3 regions of the Methylobacterium sp. 22177 genome follow, and region 1 is predicted to be linked to each of the others. Evidence: predicted binding sites of a transcription regulator. Region 1 holds the regulator's gene; each other region holds the start of a gene.
The links. The regulator PhoB, encoded in region 1, activates phosphate uptake and scavenging genes when phosphate is short. The targets are predictions, from matches to a motif close to TGTCATNNANCTGTCAT.

Region 2: ACTJK8_RS30490 (ceramide glucosyltransferase) is a predicted target of PhoB. The motif match lies at 1,410-1,426, and genes of this name have one in related genera.
Region 3: ACTJK8_RS29485 (Orn/Lys/Arg decarboxylase N-terminal domain-containing protein) is a predicted target of PhoB. The motif match lies at 2,410-2,426, and genes of this name have one in related genera.

The regions. Positions count from the first base shown of each region.
Region 1 covers NZ_JBQEPK010000002.1:62,355-69,659, forward strand. The annotation lists gene pstS (phosphate ABC transporter substrate-binding protein PstS) at 115-1,155, shown strand; gene pstC (phosphate ABC transporter permease subunit PstC) at 1,241-2,218, shown strand; gene pstA (phosphate ABC transporter permease PstA) at 2,231-3,121, shown strand; gene pstB (phosphate ABC transporter ATP-binding protein PstB) at 3,144-3,959, shown strand; gene phoU (phosphate signaling complex protein PhoU) at 4,068-4,787, shown strand; gene phoB (phosphate regulon transcriptional regulator PhoB) at 4,909-5,604, shown strand; gene ACTJK8_RS02665 (protein-disulfide reductase DsbD family protein) at 5,684-7,305, opposite strand, start outside.
Region 2 covers NZ_JBQEPK010000071.1:12-7,316, forward strand. The annotation lists partial or broken gene ACTJK8_RS30485 (inorganic phosphate transporter) at 1-1,359, opposite strand, end outside; gene ACTJK8_RS30490 (ceramide glucosyltransferase) at 1,602-2,750, shown strand; gene ACTJK8_RS30495 (DUF1045 domain-containing protein) at 2,776-3,462, shown strand; gene ACTJK8_RS30500 (chloramphenicol acetyltransferase) at 3,455-4,075, shown strand; gene phnC (phosphonate ABC transporter ATP-binding protein) at 4,191-5,039, shown strand; gene phnD (phosphonate ABC transporter substrate-binding protein) at 5,174-6,100, shown strand; gene phnE (phosphonate ABC transporter, permease protein PhnE) at 6,117-6,998, shown strand; gene phnE (phosphonate ABC transporter, permease protein PhnE) at 6,995-7,305, shown strand, end outside.
Region 3 covers NZ_JBQEPK010000061.1:9,353-16,657, reverse strand. The annotation lists gene ACTJK8_RS29495 (TonB-dependent receptor) at 1-671, opposite strand, end outside; gene ACTJK8_RS29490 (hydroxyacid dehydrogenase) at 1,173-2,153, shown strand; gene ACTJK8_RS29485 (Orn/Lys/Arg decarboxylase N-terminal domain-containing protein) at 2,475-4,820, shown strand; gene ACTJK8_RS29480 (GNAT family N-acetyltransferase) at 4,820-5,398, shown strand; gene ACTJK8_RS29475 (YceI family protein) at 5,470-6,042, opposite strand; gene ACTJK8_RS29470 (cytochrome b) at 6,039-6,644, opposite strand; gene ACTJK8_RS29465 (YceI family protein) at 6,661-7,281, opposite strand.

The sequences.
Region 1 (7,305 bases):
CATCGGGCGGCCGGCGCTGGGTCTCTTCGGAAGATCGGCCGCAGGGCTCTGCCGCGGGCATGGGCTTGCCGGCGGGGCAGCGCAGGCTCTTGCCCGACGGCAACGGAGATTCCTTTGAGACCCTTCGCTTACGCGCTCGCCGTCGGCCTCGCGACGGTTCAGCTGGCGTCCGCGGCGCTCGCCGCCGATATCACCGGCGCCGGCGCCACGTTCCCCTTCCCGGTCTACTCCAAGTGGGCCGAGGCCTATCGCAAGGAGACCGGCTCGGGCCTCAACTACCAGTCGATCGGCTCCGGCGGCGGCATCAAGCAGATCCAGGCCAAGACGGTCGATTTCGGCGCCACGGACGCGCCCCTGAAGGCCGAGCAGCTGTCCAAGGACGGCCTCGTCCAGTTCCCGACCGTGATGGGCGGCGTCGTGCCGGTCGTGAACATCCCGGGGATCGAGCCGGGCAAGCTCAAGCTCACCGGCGACGTGCTGGCCGACATCTACGCCGGCAAGATCGCGAAGTGGAGCGATCCGCGGATCGCCAAGCTCAATGACGGGCTGAAGCTCCCCGACGCCAACATCACCCCGGTCTACCGCTCCGACGCGTCGGGCACGACCAACATCTTCACCACCTACCTGTCCCAGGTCTCCGAGCCCTGGAAGAAGGAGTACGGCGCGGCCACGACGATCTCCTGGCCGGTGGGTCAGGGCGGCAAGGGCAACGAGGGCGTCACCGCCACCGTGAAGCAGGTGCCGAACGCGATCGGCTACGTCGAGTCGGCCTACGCCAAGCAGAACAAGCTCTCCTACGCCCTGCTGCAGAACAAGGCCGGCAAGTACCCGCAGCCCGACGACAAGGCGTTCCAGGCCGCGGCCGCCAGCGCCGACTGGAAGGCCGCCCCGGGCTTCGGCATCTCGCTGACCAACCAGCCGGGTGAGGAGGCGTGGCCGATCACGGCGGCGACCTTCATCCTGGTCCACAAGGACGCCGCCGATCCGGCCAAGTCCGCCGCCGTGCTGAAGTTCTTCGACTGGGCCTACAAGAACGGCGACAAGCTCGCCACCGACCTCGACTACGTCCCGCTGCCGGACAACGTCGTCGAACTGATCCACCAGGAGTGGAAGGACGTGAAGGGCAAGGACGGCAAGCCTGTCCTCAACATGTGAGCGTGGCCGGGAGGAGGTGAGAACCTCCTCCCTCGCTTCCGGGAACGCAGCGCGCTACCACGCCCCCCTTCGCAGAGAACCGCGGATGCCCGCTTTGACCGAATCGATCGCCCTCGGCCGAACCCGTACCGCGACCGCGCGGAAGGCGCCGAGCCGGAGCCTCGACACGCTGTTCCGGACCTGCTCGTACGGCGCGGCCCTGCTGGTGCTGCTCGTGCTCGCCGGCATCCTCGGCTCGATCCTGTACGGCGGCTGGCCCGCCTTCCGCGAGTTCGGCTTCAGCTTCCTGACCTCCAGCGCCTGGAACGTCGGGACCGAGCAGTACGGCGCCCTGGTCGCGGTGATCGGGACCGTCGCCTCCGCCTTCCTGGCCCTGCTGATCGGCGTGCCGGTCTCGCTGGGCATCGCGGTCTACCTCACCCAGCTCTGCCCGGGCTGGGCCCGCAAGCCGGTCGCCATGACGATCGAGCTGCTCGCCGCCGTGCCGAGCATCATCTACGGCATGTGGGGCCTGTTCGTGTTCGCGCCGCTCTTCGCGCGCTACGTCCAGATCCCGGTCTCGAACCTCGTGGAGGGCATGCCGATCGTCGGCACGCTGTTCTACGCCCGGGTACCGTCGGGCGTCGGCGTGTTCACCGCCGGGATCATCCTGGCGATCATGATCGTGCCGTTCATCGCCTCGATCGCCCGGGACATGCTCGACCAGATCCCGACCGTGCTGCGCGAGAGCGCCTACGGCATCGGCTGCACCACCTGGGAGGTCGTGCGCCACGTGCTGGTGCCGCAGGCGGCGGTCTCGATCATCGGCGCGATCATGCTCGGCCTCGGCCGGGCGCTCGGCGAGACGATGGCGGTGACCTTCGTGGTCGGCAACGCCAACCGGCTCTCGGCCTCGATCTTCGACCCGAGCTCGACCATCGCGTCGCGCATCGCCAACGAGTTCAACGAGGCGGACGGCCTCCAGCTGAACGCGCTGATGGCCCTGGGCTGCATCCTGTTCGTGATCACCTTCGTGGTGCTCATCATCGCCCGGCTGCTGACGCGCCGCGTCAAGGCCGCCTGAGGAGCACGCGCGATGGTTTCCTCCAGCACGATCGCCCCGGCCGCCCAGCGCCGCCCCGGCCGCGTCCGCCAGGGACGCCGCGTCGCCGACCGGGCCCTGCGCGTCGCCTGCACCGCCGCGACGGTGGTGGGCGCCCTGGTCCTCGGCTCGATCCTGGTGATGCTGATCGTCCAGGGCGTGCGCGGCTTCACGCCCACCCTGTTCACCAACCCGACCCCGGGCCCGGGCTCCGAGGGCGGCGGCATCGCCAACGCGATCCTGGGCAGCCTCGTGCTGACCGGGATCGGCATCCTGATCGCCACACCGGTCGGCGTCATGGCCGGGACCTTCCTCGCCGAGTACGGGCGCGGCTCGAAGCTGGCGGCCCTGATCCGCTTCCTCAACGACGTCCTGCTCTCGGCGCCGTCGATCCTGATCGGCCTGTTCGTCTACACGCTGATGGTGCGGCCGATGGGCACCTACTCGGGCTGGGCCGGCGGCGTGGCCCTGGCGATCATCGCCGTGCCGGTGATCGTGCGCACCACCGAGGACATGCTGCGCCTCGTCCCCGGAACCCTGCGGGAGGCCGGCGCGGCGCTCGGCGCGCCGCCCTCGACGGTGATCATGAGCGTGACCTGGCGGGCGGCCTCGGCCGGCATCGTCACCGGCATCATCCTGGCGCTCGCCCGCATCGCCGGCGAGACCGCGCCGCTGCTGTTCACCGCGCTCAACAACAATTCCTGGTTCTCGGCCAACCTGATGGGCGGCGTCGCGAACCTGCCGGTGATGATCTACCAGTTCGCCCTCTCGCCCTACCCGAACTGGCAGGGCCTCGCCTGGGCGGGCGCGCTCCTGATCACCGCGACCATCCTGGCGCTGTCGATCATCGCGCGCCTCGTGATCAAGCCGCAGGCCTCGCGCTGAGCCCCCTTTCGAGGACACGACGATGAACGCCGCCTCCGCGATCCCGACGGTCGAGCTGAACCGCAACCGCGCCGAAGAGGGCGGCCCCGTGCGGATCGCCGTCAAGGACCTGAACTTCTACTACGGCAGCTTCCACGGGCTGAAGGACGTCAACCTCAACTTCCACGACCGGCAGGTGACGGCGCTGATCGGCCCCTCCGGCTGCGGCAAGTCCACCCTGCTGCGCTGCTTCAACCGGATCTACAGCCTCTACCCGGAGCAGCGCGCGGAGGGCGAGATCCTGCTCGACGGCGAGAACATCCTCAGCCCCTCCGTCGACCTGAACGAGCTGCGCTCGCGCATCGGCATGGTGTTCCAGAAGCCGACGCCGTTCCCGATGTCGATCTACGACAACGTGGCCTTCGGCCTGCGCCTCTACGAGAAGCTGCCGAAATCCGAGCTCGACGGCCGGATCGAGGAATCCCTGCGCAAGGCCGCCCTCTGGGACGAGGTGAAGGACAAGCTCCGGCAGCCGGGGACCGGCCTGTCGGGCGGCCAGCAGCAGCGCCTGTGCATCGCCCGGACGGTGGCGCAGCGTCCGGAGGTGATCCTGTTCGACGAGCCGACCTCGGCCCTCGACCCGATCTCCACCGGCCGCATCGAGGAGCTGATCGAGCAGCTGCGCGACGAGTTCACCATCGTGATCGTCACCCACAACATGCAGCAGGCGGCGCGCATCTCGCAGTTCACCGCCTTCATGTATCTGGGGCAGCTCGTCGAGTTCGGTCCGACCAACCGGATGTTCATGAATCCGACGGAGCGCCGCACGCAGGACTACATCACCGGCCGCTTCGGCTAGTCTGCCGGGCCGCTCCGGTCCCGGGACCGCCGCTCGCGTCTCCGGCGCGTCGGCGGATCCGCAAACCTCCCGGAGTGCCGTCCCCGGGACCCCATCGAAGGATCCGCCATGCCCGGCCATATCGTCACCTCCTACGACACCGACCTGGAGAACCTGCGTCGCTCGATCTCGGAGATGGGCGGCGTCGCCGAGAAGATGACCGCGGAGGCGACCGATGCCCTCGTGCGCCGGGACGACACGCTCGCCCAGGCGGTGATCCTCGCCGACAAGCGCCTCGACGCACTGCAGCGGGACATCGAGGAGCGCGCCGTGCTGCTGATCGCCCGGCGCCAGCCGCTGGCGATCGACCTGCGCGAGACCATCTCGGCGATCCGCGTCTCCGGCGATCTCGAGCGGATCGGCGACCTCGCCAAGAACGTCGCCAAGCGCGTGGTGGCGATCTCCGACCAGGCGCCGGCCCAGAAGATCGTGCTCGGCGTGCGCCACATGAGCGACCTCGCCGAGGGCCAGCTCAAGGACGTGCTCGACGCCTACGCGAGCCGCGACGTCCAGGCGGCCCACGACGTCTGGGAGCGCGACGGTGAGATCGACGCCCTGTACAATTCCCTGTTCCGCGAGCTCCTGACCTACATGATGGAGGACCCGCGCAACATCTCGTTCTGCACGCATCTGCTGTTCTGCGCCAAGAACGTCGAGCGCATCGGCGACCACACCACCAACATCGCCGAGACGATCCACTACCTCGCCACGGGGGAGACCCTGGCGGGCGACCGGCCGAAGAACGACGCGTCGAACTACGCGACGGTGGACGGACTCCAGGCGCCGTGAGCCCCCGACCCCGGCCTTCCTGCGGGCATGGCCGGGGCCAGTAACCGTGCAGGTTGAGGCCGGGCGGCGCCTCCTGCACCATCCGCGGGACCGCCGGTAGAACGAGTCGTCGAACGTGAGCATGCAAGTCCTGATCGTCGAGGACGAGGAGGCGCTGACCACGCTGCTGCGCTACAACCTGGAGGCCGAGGGCTTCCTGGTGGATTCGGCGGCGCGCGGCGACGACGCCGAGCTGCTCCTGGCGGAGCGGATCCCGGACCTCGTCCTGCTCGACTGGATGCTGCCCGGCCTCTCCGGGATCGAGCTGTGCCGCCGGATCCGGGCGCGCCGGGAGACCGAGCGCCTGCCGGTGATCATGCTCACCGCCCGGGGCGAGGAGGGCGACCGCGTCCGCGGTCTCGGCACGGGCGCCGACGACTACATCGTCAAGCCGTTCTCGGTGCCTGAACTGCTCGCCCGGATCCGCGCGCTGCTGCGCCGGGCCAAGCCCGCCCACGTCTCGGACCGGCTGGCGGCGGGCGATTTGGAGCTCGACCGCACCGGCCACCGCGTCCGTCGCGGCGGCGAGGAGCTGCATCTGGGCCCGACAGAGTTCCGGCTGCTGGAATTCCTGATGCTCGCGCCGGGCCGGGTCTTCTCCCGCGAGCAGCTCCTCGACGGGGTCTGGGGCCACGACGTCTACATCGACGAGCGCACGGTGGACGTGCATGTCGGGCGGCTGCGCAAGGCGCTGAACGGCCCGCGCCAAGCCGACCCGATCCGCACGGTCCGCGGCTCGGGCTACGCCTTCGACGAGACCTTCTCGCTCGAGGCCTGAGGAGGCCCCATGGACTGCCGGAGCGACAGATCGCTCCGGCGCGCCGTCTCTGCTCAGGCGCCCGAGACCGCGGACGGGTTCAGCGCGCCAGCGCCGCGCTCCGTCCCGCGGCGGCCGGCACCGCCTCCAGCGCCGCCAGGACCGTCCCCTCGGTCAGGATCTGCGGGAGCACCTGGGGCTCCCCCGTCCCGGTGTAGAGCAGGTAGAGCGGGACGCCGCTGCGCCCGTGCTTCTCCAGCAGGCGGGTGATCTCGGGGTTCTGGTTGGTCCAGTCGCCCTTCATGTAGGTCACGCCGCGCTCGGCCATCGCGGCCCGCACCGCCCGGGTGTTGAGCGAGGTCGCCTCGTTGACCGCGCAGGTGATGCACCAGGCGGCGGTCATGTCGACGAAGACGGGGCGGTGCGCGTCGAGAAGGGCGTCGAGGCGCGCCTGCGTGAACGGCTCGACCCCGTCGGCGGCAGCCTGCGCCGCCGGCGCGGCGCTGCTCCGGGGCAGGGTGACGGCGAGGGAGGCGACCGCGATCAGCGCCAGCACCGCGGCGGCCTGCGCGATCCGACCCGTCCGCGGCGCGGCGGCGCGGCCGTGCTCCCAGGCCCAGGCGGCGAAGCCCACGAGCACGAGGCCGATCAGCGCCGCCAGCTGCCCGCGCGGGTCGACCTGCTGCGCCAGCACCCAGATCAGCCACGCGACGGTGGCGTAGACCGGGAAGGCCAGCACCTGCTTGAGGGTCTCCATCCAGGCGCCCGGCCGCGGCAGTGCCCGCAGGGCCGGCGGCCAGAGGGTCAGGAGCAGGAAGGGCAGGGCGAGGCCGAGGCCGAGGCTGGCGAAGACGGCGAGCGCCACGCCGGCGCTCTGGGTCAGCGCGAAGCCCACCGCCGAGCCCATGAACGGCGCCGTGCAGGGCGTCGCCACCAGGGTGGCGAGCACGCCCGTGAAGAACGAGCCGCTCAGGCCGGCGCGCCGGGTGAGGCCGTCTCCGAGGCCGGCGAGCCGCCCGCCGACATGGACCGCGCCGGAGAGGCTCAGGCCCATCGCGAACAGCAGGTAGGCGAGCCCCGCGACCACGGCGGGCGATTGCAGCTGGAACCCCCAGCCGATCGCGGCCCCGCCGCTCTTCAGGCCGATCAGCGCAGCGGCGAGCGCCAGGAAGCTCGCCAGGACGCCGGCCGTGTAGGCGAGGCCGTGGAGCCGCAGCCGGGCCGGCCCCTCGCCCGCGTGCCGCACGAGGCTCAGGACCTTGATCGAGAGGACCGGGAAAACGCAGGGCATCAGGTTGAGGATCAGGCCGCCGAGGAAGGCGAAGGCCGCGGCGGTCGCGAGGGTCAGCGCGTCGAAGTCGGAGGTTGCCGGCCCGGTCGCGCCCGGGTTCGGCGCGGTCGGGGCCGGCGCCGCGGCGGCCGGGAGCACCGGCTCGTCGCCGTACGCGAAGGCGAGCCGGCGGGTCCCGGCGGCGTCGACCTCGTCGACCGTCAGGACGCCGGGCAGCGCGGTGGGCACCGGATCGGTCGGGCTGCTCCGCGCGAGGGTCAGGTGCAGGCCGGTCTCGTCGACGGTCATCACCTGGGCGGCGGCGTTGTCGATCGCGGTCTCGGCGTAGGGAAAGTACGCGGCGTTGCGGACCGCCTCGGGCTTGAGACCGGTCGCGGCGAAATCGAGGCGCAGGGTGTCGCCCTGGCTCGACAGGCGCAGGGGCCAGAGCG
Region 2 (7,305 bases), on a different contig from region 1:
GCCCACCGTGACGACGATGCGCTTCCATCCGACCATGGTGCCGAGACCCAGCGCCAGGGCGACGCAGACCTTCACCCAGCCCGGGATGTAGCGCGTGCCGTCGTTCAGCAGGCCCGCGTAGCGTTTCAGGTCCGCCTTGTCGGTCTCCGAGAAGTCGGCCCCGGCGCTCGGCAGCACGCGCACCGCGTCGGCGGCGAGATACATGTCGCTGCGCAGGTTCTGGGTCTGGGCGGCCGGCACCGTCCGGATCGCCCCGTAATTCTTGACGCTGGCGGCGATGTCGTCGGAGAGCGCCGCCAGGGCCGCGTAGACGGGCGGCGTGTTCAGCGCCTTGGTCTTGAGCGCCTCCGTCACCGTCCGGCGCGCGGCGGCGGCGTCCGGAACCGCCGCGCCGGGGGCGCGGGCGGAGAACACCGCGCTCGCCGCCGTCGAGGCCTGCACGAAGGCGGGCGTCGTGTCGTCCGCCATGGTGCGGTTGAGCGCGTAGGCGGTGGGGGCGGCGCCGATCAGGATCAGCATGATCAGGCCCATGCCCTTCTGCCCGTCATTGCCGCCGTGGAAGAACGAGACCAGCGTGCAGGTGAGGATCAGCAGGCCGCGGATCCACAGGGGCGGGGGCGCGTCGCCCTCGGGCGCCTCGTAGAGGTCCCTGCGGCGCACCGTGAATTTCAGGGCGAGCAGCAGCAGCGCCGCGAGCACGAAGCCGCAGACCGGCGAGAACAGCAGCGCCTTGAAGACGTTGAGCGCCTGGGTCCAGTCGACGCCCGCGGTACCGTCGCCGCCGTTCATCAGCTGGTTGGCGAGGCCGACGCCGAGCACCGAGCCGATCAGCGCGTGGGACGACGAGTTCGGCAGCCCGAAGGCCCAGGTCCCGAGGTTCCAGATGATGGCCGCCAGCAGGAGCGCGAAGATCATCGCGTAGCCCGCGTGCGAGCCGACGTTGAGGATCAGCTCGACGGGCAGCAGCGTCACGATCGCGTAGGCCACCGCGCCCGAGGACAGCATCACGCCCAGGAAGTTGAAGGCACCCGACCAGATCACCGCGACGAGCGGCGGCATCGAGTGGGTGTAGATCACCGTGGCGACCGCGTTGGCGGTGTCGTGGAAGCCGTTCACGAACTCGAAGGCGAGGGCGATCAGCAGGGCGAGGCCGAGCAGCGCGAAGGCGCCGTAGGCCAGGGGCGCCTCGCCGACCGCGTTCATGTCGGCGACGAGGCTCACCACCGCGTAGCCGAGGCCCGCCACCAGGACGAGGAGGAACGCGACCACCCCGCCGAGATGCGTCCCGTGGTCGAGGCGCGGACCGCCCGCCCGCCGGCCTCCCACCGCCCCCGACGGCATCACGGCGGAATCGGACATGAACCCTCGCGGAATTCTACGTGGTGGTGAGCCGGGATTAAGATGGAGCGGTGACGGTTGGGTGACGGGCGACGGCAGGCCCGTGACGGCCCGTGACGGCCCGTGACGGCCCGTGACGGCCCGCGACGCGACGCGCCGCGTCGGTGACCGGGACCGGGAGCGCCGGGCGGCGCTGTCACACGCCTGACGCGGTCGAGCCGCTAGCGGACCGGACCGCTCGCCCGATCGCACGAGGGATCCGCATGATTGACGCCACGGTGCCGGCCCTGTCCCTCGGCGCGCTCCTGGCCCTCGTCCAGGTCGGCAGCATCGCCGTCGCGGCCCGGCGCCTCGGCCGGAACCACGGCCCGTCGCAATTCCCCGACGGCGCGCCCGTCTCCCTGGTCCGGCCGCTGCGCGGGGTCGAGGCGTACAGCGAGGAGATGCTCGTCCGCAGCTTCCGCCTCGACTACCCGGCCTACGAGCTGATCTTCTGCGTGGCCGACCCGGCCGACCCGATCGTGCCGATGGTGGAGCGCCTGATCGAGGCCCACCCGCAGGTGCCGGCCCGCCTGATCCGCGGCGACGAGCGCGTCAGCGCGAACCCGAAGCTCAACAACTGCCTGCGCGGCTGGCGCGCCGCCGCCCACGACTGGGTGGTGCTCGCCGATTCCAACGTGGCCATGCCGCCGGACTACCTCCAGCGGCTCCAGGCGGCGTGGCGCGACGATACCGGCCTCGTCTGCTCCACCCCGGCCGGCGCCCGCCCGGGCAGCTTCATGGCGGAGGTGGAGTGCGCCTTCCTGAACACCCTCCAGGCGCGCTGGCAATACGCCGCCGAGGCCTTCGGCCTGGGCTTCGCGCAGGGCAAGAGCATGCTCTGGCACAAGCCCTTCCTGGAGGCGCAGGGCGGGCTCCAGGCGCTCGCCGCCGAGATCGCCGAGGACGCGGCCGCCACCAAGCTCGTGCGCGCCGCCGGCAAGCGCGTCCACCTCGTGGCGAGCCCGTTCGAGCAGCCGCTCGGCCCGCGCGGCTTCCGGGAGGTCTGGGCGCGGCAGCTGCGCTGGGCGCGCCTGCGCCGCGTGACCTTCCCGCTGTTCTTCGCCCCCGAGATCGGCAGCGGCGTCCTGCTGCCGGCGCTCCTCGTCGCCCTCTGGGCCGGCAGCCTCGCGGGCCTCGCCGGCGCTGCCGGCCTCGCCGCCCTGTGCTATGCCGCCGAGCACCGGCTCGCGGTCCGCGCGGGTTGGCACCGTTCGCCCCGCACGCTGGCGGCCTTCCTGGCGCGCGACGCCCTGATCCCGGCGATCTGGCTCGGCGCCTGGATGCGGAGCGCCATCGTGTGGCGGGGCAACGCCATGGACGTGCGCCCCCGGCGGGCCGCCGGCGCGCGCTCCTACGCGCCGACGGCCTGACCGCCCGGCGATCGGAGGCCCTGACGTGTCGCGCCGCTACGCCCTCTACTGGCTGCCCGCCCCGGGATCCCGCCTCGAAGCCTTCGGGCGCGCGGTCCTCGGCACCGACAACGTCTCCGGGCTGCCGGTCGCGCACCCGGAGGGGCTCGGTGATCTCGCGGCGGTCACGGCGGGCGCGCGGGTCTACGGGTTCCACGCCACCCTCAAGGCGCCGATGCGCCTCGCCCCGGGCGCCGCGGAGGCCGACCTCGTCGCCGCCGCCCGCGACCTCGCGGCCGCGCACCCGCCGGTGGCGGTGGGCCCGCTCCGGGTCGCCGCCCTCGGGCCGTTCCTCGCCCTGGTGCCGGAGGCCCCGCCGCCGGAGCTGGGGCTGCTGGCGGCCGAATGCGTCGCCGCCCTGGACCCGTTCCGGGCGCCGCTCACGGAGGCCGAGCGCGCCAAGCGCCGCCCGGAGCGCCTCGACGCGCGCGGCCGCGCGCTCCTCGCGCGCTGGGGCTACCCGTACGTGTTCGAGGCCTTCCGCTTCCACATGACCCTGACCGACGCCCTGCCGGAGGCGGATCGCGATTCCTGGCACCGGCGCCTGTCCGAAGCCTACGGCGCCGCGGGGCCGGAGCCCCTGCGGATCGACGCCGTCAGCCTCCTGATCCAGGACGGGTCGGAGCCGTTCCGGCTCCTGGCGCGCCTGCCCTTCGGAGAAGCCCGTGGTTGACCGCCCCCTCGGCCTCGAACCCGCGCTCGATCCGAGCGCCCGGGTCGTCGACAGCCGCCTCGGCCGCTACACCGAGGTCGGCGCCCGCACCCGGCTCACCGAGACAATCCTCGACGACTATTCCTACATCGGTGAGGACGGCGAGGTGATCTACACCGCGATCGGCAAGTTCTGCTCGATCGCCGCCAGCGTGCGGATCAATCCCGGCAATCACCCGATGGAGCGCGCCTCCCAGGCGCACTTCACCTACCGGGCGCGGGCCTACTGGCCGGACGAATCGGACGAGCCCGCCTTCTTCGACCGGCGCCGGGCGAGCCCGGTGGCGATCGGCCACGATGTCTGGATCGGCCACGGCGCGGTCGTCCTGCCGGGGCGCACGATCGGCACCGGCGCGGTGGTGGGAGCGGGCGCCATCGTCACCCGCGACGTCGAGCCCTACACGATCGTCGTCGGCAATCCCGCCCGGCCGGTCCGGCGCCGCTTCCCCGAGGCGATCGCCGCCCGCCTGATGCGCCTCGCCTGGTGGGACTGGGACCACGAGCGCCTGCGCCGGGCGCTGCCGGATTTCCGCGGCCTGCCGATTGAGGCGTTCCTGGAGCGCTGCGAAGATTAAGTCGGCTATCGAAATAACCGAGATGTTGCGCCGGCAAATATAATCGTTCCGAATACGTCATCCAATCGTCGTGAAACCGGCGTTTACGTGCGGCCACTCCGCGGCGGATGGTTGCATGCTGGTTATCGAGGATCTCACGCGCCAGTACGGCGACCGGCGCGCCGTCGACGGCGTGTCGCTCCGGATCGAGCCCGGCAGCTTCGTCGGGGTGATCGGCCGGTCGGGCGCCGGCAAGTCGACGCTCCTGCGCCTCATCAATCGGCTGGCGGACCCGAGTTCGGGGCGCATCCTCCACGAGGGCCGCGAGGTGACGACCCTGCGCGGCCGTCCCCTGCGGGAATGGCGCACCCGCTGCGCCATGATCTTCCAGCAGTTCAACCTCGTCGGCCGCCTCGACGTGATGACGAACGTGCTGATGGGGCGCCTCAGCCACGTGCCGACCTATCGCTCCCTGCTCCGGCAATGGTCCGCCGAGGACCGGGCCATGGCCCTCGCCGCCCTGGAGAGCTTCGACATGGGCGAGTTCGCCGGCCAGCGGGCCGACGGCCTGTCGGGCGGGCAGCAGCAGCGCGTCGCCATCGCCCGCGCCCTCGTGCAGGAGCCCGAGATCCTGCTCGCCGACGAGCCGGTCGCCTCCCTCGACCCGCGCAACACCCGCCTGGTGATGGACGCGCTGGCCGAGGTGAACCGGCGCTACGGCATCACCGTGCTGTGCAACCTGCACTCCCTCGACCTCGCCCGCGCCTACTGCGACCGCCTCGTCGGCCTCGCGGCCGGGCGGGTCGTGTTCGAGGGCGGCCCCTTCGACCTGACCGAGGACGTGGCGCGCCGCCTCTACGGCCTGGAGGCCGGCGAGGTGCTGGACGATTCCGCGCAGCGCGAGGCGGAGCAGCGGGCCGCGATGCCGGGCCGGCCCGGTCTCGTGCCGGCCCGGCCGGTCCGCGAGGCCGCTCTCGGCGCCTGATCCGGGCCCCGGGCCCCAGCGAACACCGCCAACGAGCACTGCCAACGAGCACTGCCAACGAGCACCGCTCTGGAAACGCCCGACCGGCCCTTGGCCGGCCGAACCTCGCCGACGCCGCCACGAAGGACGACCCGATGATCACCCGACGCACCCTCGCCGCCGCCGCGGCCCTCGCCCTCCTCGGCCTGCCGGCCGCCGCCCAGGACTGGAAGGCCCAGTATCCGGAGCTGACGCTCGGCGTGATCCCGGCGGAGAACGCCTCGGGCACCGCCGACCGGTGGGCGCCGCTCACCGCCTACCTGACCAAGACGCTCGGCGTGCCGGTGAAGCTGCGGGTGGCGAGCGACTACGCCGCCGTGATCGAGGGCCAGCGGGCCGGCAACATCCAGATCGCGTGGTACGGGCCGGCCTCCTTCGCGCGGGCCGTGATGACCGGCGTGAAGATCGAGCCGATCGTCAACCAGAAGCACGAGACCGGCGCCTCGGGCTACTATTCGGTGGTCTACGTGCTGGCCTCCAGCCCCTACAAGACCGTCGAGGATCTGAAGGGCAAGAACCTCGCCCTGGTCGATCCGAACTCGACCTCGGGCAACCAGGCGCCGCGCTTCTTCCTGAAGCGGGCCGGCTACGACGTGGAGAAGTTCTTCGGCAAGACCTTCTACGCCGGCAGCCACGAGAACGCCGTGCTGGCGCTCACCCAGGGCACCGCCGACGCCGCCGCCAACCTGTGGAATTCCGAGACCGACACGATGGTCACCCGCATGGCCGCCAAGGGCATGCTCAAGAAGCCCGACGGCACCCCGATGCAGCAGTCGGACTTCCGCGTCGTGTTCAAGTCCGACTTCCTGCCGGAGGGGCCATTCGCCGTGCTGGCGAGCCTGCCGGACGACCTGAAGGCCAAGATCCGCGACGCCTTCGTGGCCCTGCCGAAGGCCGACAAGGCCGCGTTCGACCGGCTCTCCGACGGCAAGGACCAGGATCTCACGCCGGTGACCCTCAAGGATTACCAGCCGATCATCGACATGCTGCGCTTCAACGACGAGCAGCGCCGGAAGTCCTGATCCGGAGCCGCCCGCCTTGCGCGGTCTGACACCCCTGTCGCCGGAGCGGGCAGCCGCCCTCTCCGGCCTCTACGCGGCGGCGACCGGGGAAGCCCGCCGCCGCACGCTGGCGGGCTTCGCCCTGGTGGCGGCGCTCGCCGTGGTCGCCGGGCTGATCGCCGAGGTGCGGCCGCTGGTCCTCGCCGAGAACATCGGCAAGTTCACCGCCTACATCCAGCAGATCCTGCCGCCGATCGGCCTCGATCACCCGCTGGAGGACGTCCGCGCCTGGTACTGGGGCCTGCCCAAATGGCTGGGCCTGCTGGGCGAGACCCTGCTCATGGCCTATCTCGGGACGCTGCTCGGGGGGCTCGGGGGCTTCGCCCTCAGCTTCGTGGCCGCCGCCAACCTCGTGCGGTCGCGCGCGCTGCGCGTCGGCGCCAAGCGCCTCCTGGAACTGTGCCGCACCGTCCCCGAGGTGGTGTTCGCGCTGATCTTCGTGATCGCCTTCGGCCTCGGCCCGATGGTGGGCGTGCTCGCCATCGCGATCCACACCACGGGGGCGCTGGGCAAGCTGTTCTCCGAGGTGGTCGAGAACATCGACATGCGCCCCGTCGAGGGCCTGTCGGCCTCGGGCGCGACCTGGGTCCAGACGGTGCGCTTCGCGGTGCTGCCGCAGGTCCTGTCGAACTTCGCCTCCTACGCGTTGCTGCGCTTCGAGATCAACGTGCGCGGGGCCGGGGTGATGGGCTTCGTCGGCGCCGGCGGCATCGGCCAGGAATTCCTCGTGGCGATCCGCAACTTCTACTACGCTGACGTGAGCGCGATCCTCGTGCTGATCATCCTGACCGTCTTCTGCATCGACCTCGTCACCGAGCGGGTCCGCCACCGCCTGATCGGCGCGGAGCAGGCCCGATGAGCGCGCGTCCCGAGGCCCTGCGGGCGGCGGCCCGGGCCGACCTCGCCCGCCTGCGCGCGCGCTACCCCGCGCAGTTCCGCACCGACTGGCCGGGGCGGGCGCGGCTCGCCGCCCTGCTCGTCGTCCTGGTGGGGCTCGCGGCGCTCGGCGCCTGGCGCCTCGACTTCTCGGTGGCGCGGATCCTCCACGGTCTCGGGCGGCTCGGCACCTTCGCGGTGCTGATGCTGCCGCCGTCGCCGGAGGGCCAGTTCTGGACCTTCCTGCACGCGCTGGGCGAGACCCTCGGCATCGCCTTCCTGGGCACGCT
Region 3 (7,305 bases), on a different contig from region 1:
GTGGCGCCGCCGTGCAGGCTGCCGACGACGCGGGCGCCCCATTCCCGGCCCGGACCCCAGCGGCGGGCGACGTCGACCTGGCTGCCGCCCCAGGCGGACGAGCCGTAATCCAGGGTGACGCGCGTCAGGTCCGCTCCGGCGCGCTTGGGGACGATGTTGACCACGCCGCCGACCGCGCCGTTCGGCGACACCCCCGTCAGGGCGGCGGACGGCCCCTTCAGGACCTCGATGCGCTCCACGTAGTCGGTGAAGATGCGGAAGCTCGGGGCGATGCCGTAGAGCCCGTCGAAGGCGACCTCGCCGCTGGTGTTCTCGTTGGCCGGGAAGCCCCGGATGGAGAAGGAGTCGAACGGCGCCCCCGTGGTCTGGGTGGCGCGCACCGACGGGTCGAGGACCAGGGTCTCGGACAAAGTCCGCGCCTGCCGGTCCCGGATGAGCGTGTCGGTGTAGCTGGCGATGCTGAAGGGTGCCTTCTGCGTCTCGGTATCGCCCAGCAGGCCGAGGCGCCCGCCCCGCGCCACCTGACCGCCGGCATAGGCCGGCATCGGGCCGCGCGGCGCGGCCGCACCCTCGACCGAGAGTTCGCCGAGCTGGACATCCCGGCCGGCCCCCGCCTCCTCCGCGCGGGCGGCGTGCGGCCCGGAACCGACGAAGCCCAGCAGGACGGCCATCGGGAGAACCGGCCGGGCCGCGCGCCGTCGGCGCCGGGTCCGCGCGGAAACAGGTATTGAGAAGTCGTGGGACCGCATTGTCGCGACGGAGGCTCCGAATCACGGAGCAAGGCAGCAAATATCTCTACAGATGTCAAAAATACATTTGGAGTAATTACAATTACAGCCGCCGCGCGCGGGACGGATCTGGAGGACCGATATTGAACACGTTCTATACTGACCTCATACGCCGAACGACATCTTTATCAGTGCCTCGGCCATCGTCGCACGGTCGAGCCGGCGATTTCGCGGAAGGCGAGGCCGGATCTCGGCCGAGGCGCGCGGCCGGGATCGTCGGGCCGGGCGGGGCGCGACCCGGCCGCGATCGGGTGTGGATCGCGCGTCCGAGCGGGTCGCCGCGGCGGGGACCGGGGCGCCCGGTTGCCAGGGTTGCCCACCCCGCCTAGACGGGCCCGGCGCGAAACTTGCCCGTCACCCCTCCTCTTGTGCAGAGGTTTTCCCGTGATCACCGGTCCGTGCCTCATCGTCCAGCCGATCCACGCGGCGGGCCTCGACCGGTTGCGCGCGGCCGGGCTGGAGCCGCGCCCGGCGAGCGGGACCGATTCCGAGACGCTGGCCCGCGAGGTCGCCGACTGCGTCGCCGTCATCACCCGCAACACCGGCTTCCCGGCACGCGCCATCGCGGCGGCGCCGGCCCTGCGGGTGATCGGCGTGCACGGCACCGGCACCGACCACGTCGCCACCGCCGAGGCGACCGCGGCCGGGATCGTGGTGGTCAACACGCCCGGCGCCAACGCCGTCTCGGTGGCCGAGCAGACGCTGGCGCTGATCTTCGCCCTGGCCAAGGCCCTGCCGGAGGCCGACCGCTCGGTCCGGACCGGCGACGACAGCTTCAAGTTCACCGCCCGGCTGATCGAGCTCGCCGGGCTGACGCTGGGTCTCGTCGGCTTCGGGGCGATCGGGCAGGCGACCGCCCGGCTCGCCGCCGCCCTGGGGCTGCGGGTGCTGGCCTACGGCCCGAGCCGCCCGGACGCCGATTTCGCCAATGCCGGCGCCCTGCGGGCCGCCTCGGTCGACGCGCTCCTGGCGGAGGCGGACATCGTCTCCCTGCACGTGCCGCTGACCCCGGGCACCCGCGGCCTGATCGGTCGGGACCAGCTCGCCCGGATGAAGCGGGACGCCTTCCTGATCAACACCAGCCGCGGCGGCCTGATCGACGAGGCGGCCCTGGTGGAGGCGCTGGAGGGCGGCACGATCGCGGGCGCCGGGCTCGACGTCTTCGCCCAGGAGCCGCTGCCGGTCGACCACCCGCTGGCCCGCCAGCCCCGGGCGATCCTGACGCCCCATGTCGGCGGCTCCACCGGCGCGGCCCTGATCCGCACCGCCGAGACCGCCGCGACCCGCGTGGTCGACGTCCTCGCCGGCCGGCGGCCGGGCGGGCTGGTCAACCCGGATGTCTGGGAGCGGCGCCGCGCGCCGTGACACCCTGAGACCGGGGACCGCCGCGGGCCGCGCGACGGGCCTCCGACCAACAGCCTCATCCTGAGGTGCCCGCCTCGGCGGGCCTCGGAGGGGAGGCTCCAGGGATCGCGCTGGCCTCTGGAGGCCTCCTTCGAGGCTTCCGCCTCGCTCCAGCACCTGAGGATGAGGGAGCGGGCGAGAAGGCCGCGCTCCCGACATCCCCGCCCCCGGCGGATCACGCCCTTTCGTCCGGACCGCGACCGCCCGCCGCGCACCGTGTCATGCAATCGTCGCAGACGGGCCGGAAAGCCACCCGCTGCATCCGAGGCCAGAGAGGGCTCCATGGACTTCCACCGCCGCTTCACGGTCCTGATGTGCGCCCCGGCCTTCGACCCGGACGATCTCGAGGGCGCGCGCGTCAACCAGATCGTCGCGGCCGTGGAGCAGCGCGGCTTCGAGGTGGTGCGCGCCCGGCGCGTCGAGGACGCGGCCATCGCGGTCCAGACCGACGCGGCGGTCGGCTGCCTCGTGGTCGACTGGGGCAAGCGCGGCCTCGACGGCAAGGCGGCCGCCCTCATCGACATGATGCGCCGGCGCGGCCTGGAGATGCCGATCGTCATCATGGTCCGCCGCAAGCGGCTGGAGGACATCCCGGTCGAGCTCCTCGACTTCATCGACGGCTACATCTTCCTCGCCGAGGAGACGCCGGAATTCATCGCCCGCGGCCTCGTCAGCCGGGTCACGCAGTACGCCGAGACCCTCAAGACGCCGTTCTTCGGCGCGCTCGTCGACTACGCCGAGAAGGGCAACCAGCTCTGGACCTGCCCGGGGCACAACGGCGGCATCTTCTACAACCGGTCCCCCATCGGCCGGATCTTCGTGGAGCACCTGGGCGAGGCGATCTTCCGCGACGACCTCGACAACTCGGTCCTCGACCTCGGCGACCTGCTGACCCACGAGGGCCCGGCGCTGAAGGCCCAGAAGGAGGCCGCCAAGATCTTCGGGGCGGAGAAGACCTACTTCGTCCTCAACGGCACCTCGGCGTCCAACAAGATCGTCCTGTCCTCCCTGGTGGCGGAGGACGACCTCGTCCTGTTCGACCGCAACAACCACAAGGCGGCCCACCACGGCGCCCTGTTCCTGGGCGGCGGCATCCCGATCTTCCTGGAAACGGATCGGAACGCGTACGGCCTGATCGGGCCGATCTTCCACGAAGCTCTCGACGAAGGCCGGATCCGGGAGAAGATCCGCCGGAACCCGCTGGTGACCGATCCGGAGGCGTGGCGCCGGGAGCGGCCGTTCCGCGTCGCGGTGATCGAGCAGTGCACCTACGACGGCACGATCTACGACGCCCAGGAGATCCTGGAGAAGATCGGCCACCTCTGCGACTACATCCTGTTCGACGAGGCCTGGGCGGGCTTCATGAAGTTCCACCCGCTCTACGCAAGGCGCTTCGCCATGGGGCTGACGGGCCTCGACGAGACCTCGCCCGGCATCGTCGCCACGCAGTCGACCCACAAGCAGCTCGCGAGCTTCAGCCAGGCCTCGCAGATCCACACCCGCGACGGCCATATCCGCGGCCAGACCCGGCGGGTCGAGCACAAGCGCCTCAACGAGAGCTTCCTGGTCCACGCCTCCACGTCACCCTTCTATCCCCTGTTCGCCTCCCTCGACGTCGGCGCCCAGATGATGAAGGGGCGCTCCGGCATGATCCTGTGGGACGACACGATCCGCCTCGGGATCGAGTGGCGCAAGAAGGTCCGGGCGATCCGGCGCGAGTTCGAGGAGAACGAGCGCGACCCCGCCCGGCGCTGGTTCTTCGACCCGTTCGTGCCGGACGTGACGGTGAACGCCGAGGGCGCCGAGGTGCCGTGGGAGAGCGTGCCGACCGACGAGCTCGCCGCGACGCCGCGCCACTGGGAGCTGAAGCCGGGCGCGCGCTGGCACGGCTTCAGCCACGTGGCGCCGGGCTACGCCATCACCGACCCGAACAAGCTCACCGTGCTGACCCCCGGCTTCGACCGGCACACGGGGGCCTACGCCCAGCACGGCGTGCCGGCGCCGATCGTGGCGCAATACCTGCGTGAGAACCGGATCGTCGCCGAGAAGAACGACCTGAACTCGCTGCTCTTCCTGCTGACCCCGGGGGTCGAATCCTCCAAGGCCGGCACGCTGATCTCGGGCCTCGTCGCCTTCAAGCGGCTCCACGACGACAACGTCGCGCTGGAGGAGGCCATGCCGGAATTCGTCAACCGCCGGCCGAACCGCTACCGCGGCGTGCGCCTGCGCGACCTCTGCGGCGAGTTCCACGCCTTCCACCGGGAGGCCGGCACCTCCGCGCTGCAGCGGCGCCAATTCGCCCCCGAGCACCTGCCCGAGATGGTGATGCCGCCCAAGAAGGCCGCCCAGCTGCTGACCCGCAACAAGGTCGACTACGTGCCGATCGCCGAGGCCGAGGGGCGGATCGCCACCACGCTGATGCTGGTCTACCCGCCGGGCATCGGCACGGTGCTGCCGGGCGAGCGCCTGGACGAAAGGGCCAAGCCCATGCTCGACTATTTCAAGATGTTCGAGGCCTCCGCCAACCTGTTCCCGGGCTTCGAGGCCGAGATCCAGGGCGTCTACCGCGAGGTCGACCCGGACGGGCGGATCCGCTTCCACACCTACGTGGCGCGGGAGGGGGTCTGATGGAGATCGAGGTCGAGACGCCCGGCCCGGTCCCGGCCCGGTCCTGCCCCGACATCGTCATCCGCGCCTCCTCGGACGCCGATGTCGAGGCGATGGTGGCGATCTACGAGCACCACATCAGCCGGGGCGTCAGCGACGTCGGCGTCGCCGAGGAGGACCGGCTGCTCCCCGACGACCTGAAGCGCCGGCGCAAGACCATGCGCAAGAAGCGCCTGCCCCACCTCGTAGCGGATCGCGACGGCGCCGTGGCGGGCTACGCCTACGCGGTGCCGTTCCGGAAGCGGCCCGCCTACCGCTACACGCTCAAGCACTCGATCTACGTGCATCCCGACCACCTCCATGCCGGGATCGGCCGGCGCCTGCTGCCGGCCCTGATCGAGGCCTGCGCGGCGGGCGGCTACCGCCAGATGATCGGCTACATCGACGCCGAGAACGCGGCCTCCCTGCGGCTCCACGAGGCCTGCGGGTTCGAGCGGGTCGGCTACCTGCGGGCGGTGGGCTTCAAGTACGGCCACTGGTCGGACAGCGTCATGGTCCAGCGGGCGCTGGGGACCGGCTCGGAGGACCGGCCGGGGTAAAGGGCGCGCCGGGACGAGTCCGGGCGCCCGCGGGATTCGGACCGTCCGCCTGTCGCCGCGCGCGGCCCGCGTCAGTGTCCGACTGCCGGCCGCGCCGTCGCGACGATGTCGACCTCGACTCCGACGTCGAGCGCCACCCACTGGCCCGAGGCCCAGGCCCCCTGCCCGACCCCGAACTCGGTGCGGACGAGGCCGACGCGCCCCGCGGCGCGCGCGGTGTCGCCCGCCAGGGTCAGGTGGAACGGCAGCGTCACGGGCCGGCTCGTGCCGCGGATCGTCAGCGTCCCGATCGCCGCGTAGTCGCCCTGCCCCTTGTCGACGAAGCGGGTCGCCTCGAAGCGCGCCTCGCTCCCCGCCTTGACGTCGAACCAGTCCTTCTGCGGCAGGGCCTCGTCGCGCTGGACGTCGCCGGTCCGGGCGCTGGCGAGGTCGACCAGCACGAGCGCGTGCCCCGCCTCGGGCTTGGCGGGGTCGAGATCGATGTCGGCCTTGAACCGCTCGAACCGCCCGGTGAACGGCACGCCGACCTGCACGCCGGAGAACCGGATGGCGCTCTTGCCCGGATCGACCGCCCACTCGGCGGCCGCCGCCGGCAGGGGGGCGGCCTGGAGAGCTGCCAGCAGGCAGAGGTGACGCGCGTTCATCGGGTCGGCTCCACGGTCGGGGTGATCGACGTGCTGCGCCCCGGCAGCATGCGGCGCAGCACGTCGTCGCGCAGGAGGAGGTGGTGGCGCAGGGCCGCCGCCACGTGGATTGCGAGCAGAGCCGCCAGGAACCACGCCCCCAGGGCGTGGACCCGCTTCAGGACGCCCTCGGCGGCGGCGGGGTCGGGGGCGAGGCCCGCCAGCGGCAGGTGCGGCCAGGGCACGATCCCGTAGAGCACCGTCGGGATGTTGAACGGCGACAGCGAGACCACGGCCCAGCCGGTCAGGGGCAGCCCGACGAGGAGCAGGTAGAGCAGGGCATGCGCCGCGCCGGCCGCCCGGCGCTCCCGCGCCGGCATCCCGGCCGGGTGCGGCGGCGGCCGGTGGGTCAGGCGCCAGAGGACGCGCAGGGCGGTCAGCGCCAGCACGGTGATCCCGACCGACTTGTGCCACTGGTAGAGCTGGAACTGGCGCAGCGGCGCCAACCCCGCATGGGTCATGGTCAGGCCCAGACCGATCAGGACGAGCACGCCCAGCGCGCTCGCCCAGTGCAGCAGGATCGCCACGGCGGAGTACCGCCGCGCGGAGACCCCGTTCGCCATGGCGGATCCTCCCAGCTCAGTCCTGCTTCTCGAAGGCGCCCGCGATCGTGAGGTGCAGCTCGTCGCCGATCAGCGGCACGTAGGTCTTCACCCCGAACTCGGAGCGCTTGAGCGTGCCGGTGGCCTCGAAGCCGACCGTGTATTTCTTGCTCAGCGGGTTCACGCCGGCGCCGACCAGGGTGACGTCGAGCGTCACCGGCTTGGTCACGCCGTGCAGCGTCAGGTCGCCCGTCACCTTCGCGTGGTCCTTGCCGGCGGGCACGACCTTGGTGGACACGAAGGTCATGTCGGGGAACTTGGCGGCGTCGAGCCACTGGTCGCCCTTGAGCTCGTCGGTGAGCTTGGCGCTGGTCGTCGTCACCGAGGCGACCGGGATCTTCACCGACAGCTTGGCGGCGGCCGGGTTCTTCGGCTGCAGCTCCAGCGTGCCGGACACGTCCGAGAAGCCGCCCGCGTAGTTCGAGAAGCCCATGTGGGAGACCCGCCAGCCGACCTGGGTGTGGCCGGGGTCGACCGCGTAGGTGCCGGCCTGGATCTGGGCGGGGTCGCGGGTCGGCGGTGTCTGGGCCAGCACCGGGGTGGCGACCGGGGTGGCGACCAGCAGGGCCAGAAGGCCGGAGGCGAGAATCGACTTCAAGGGTGTCTCCTGCAGAGCAGACGG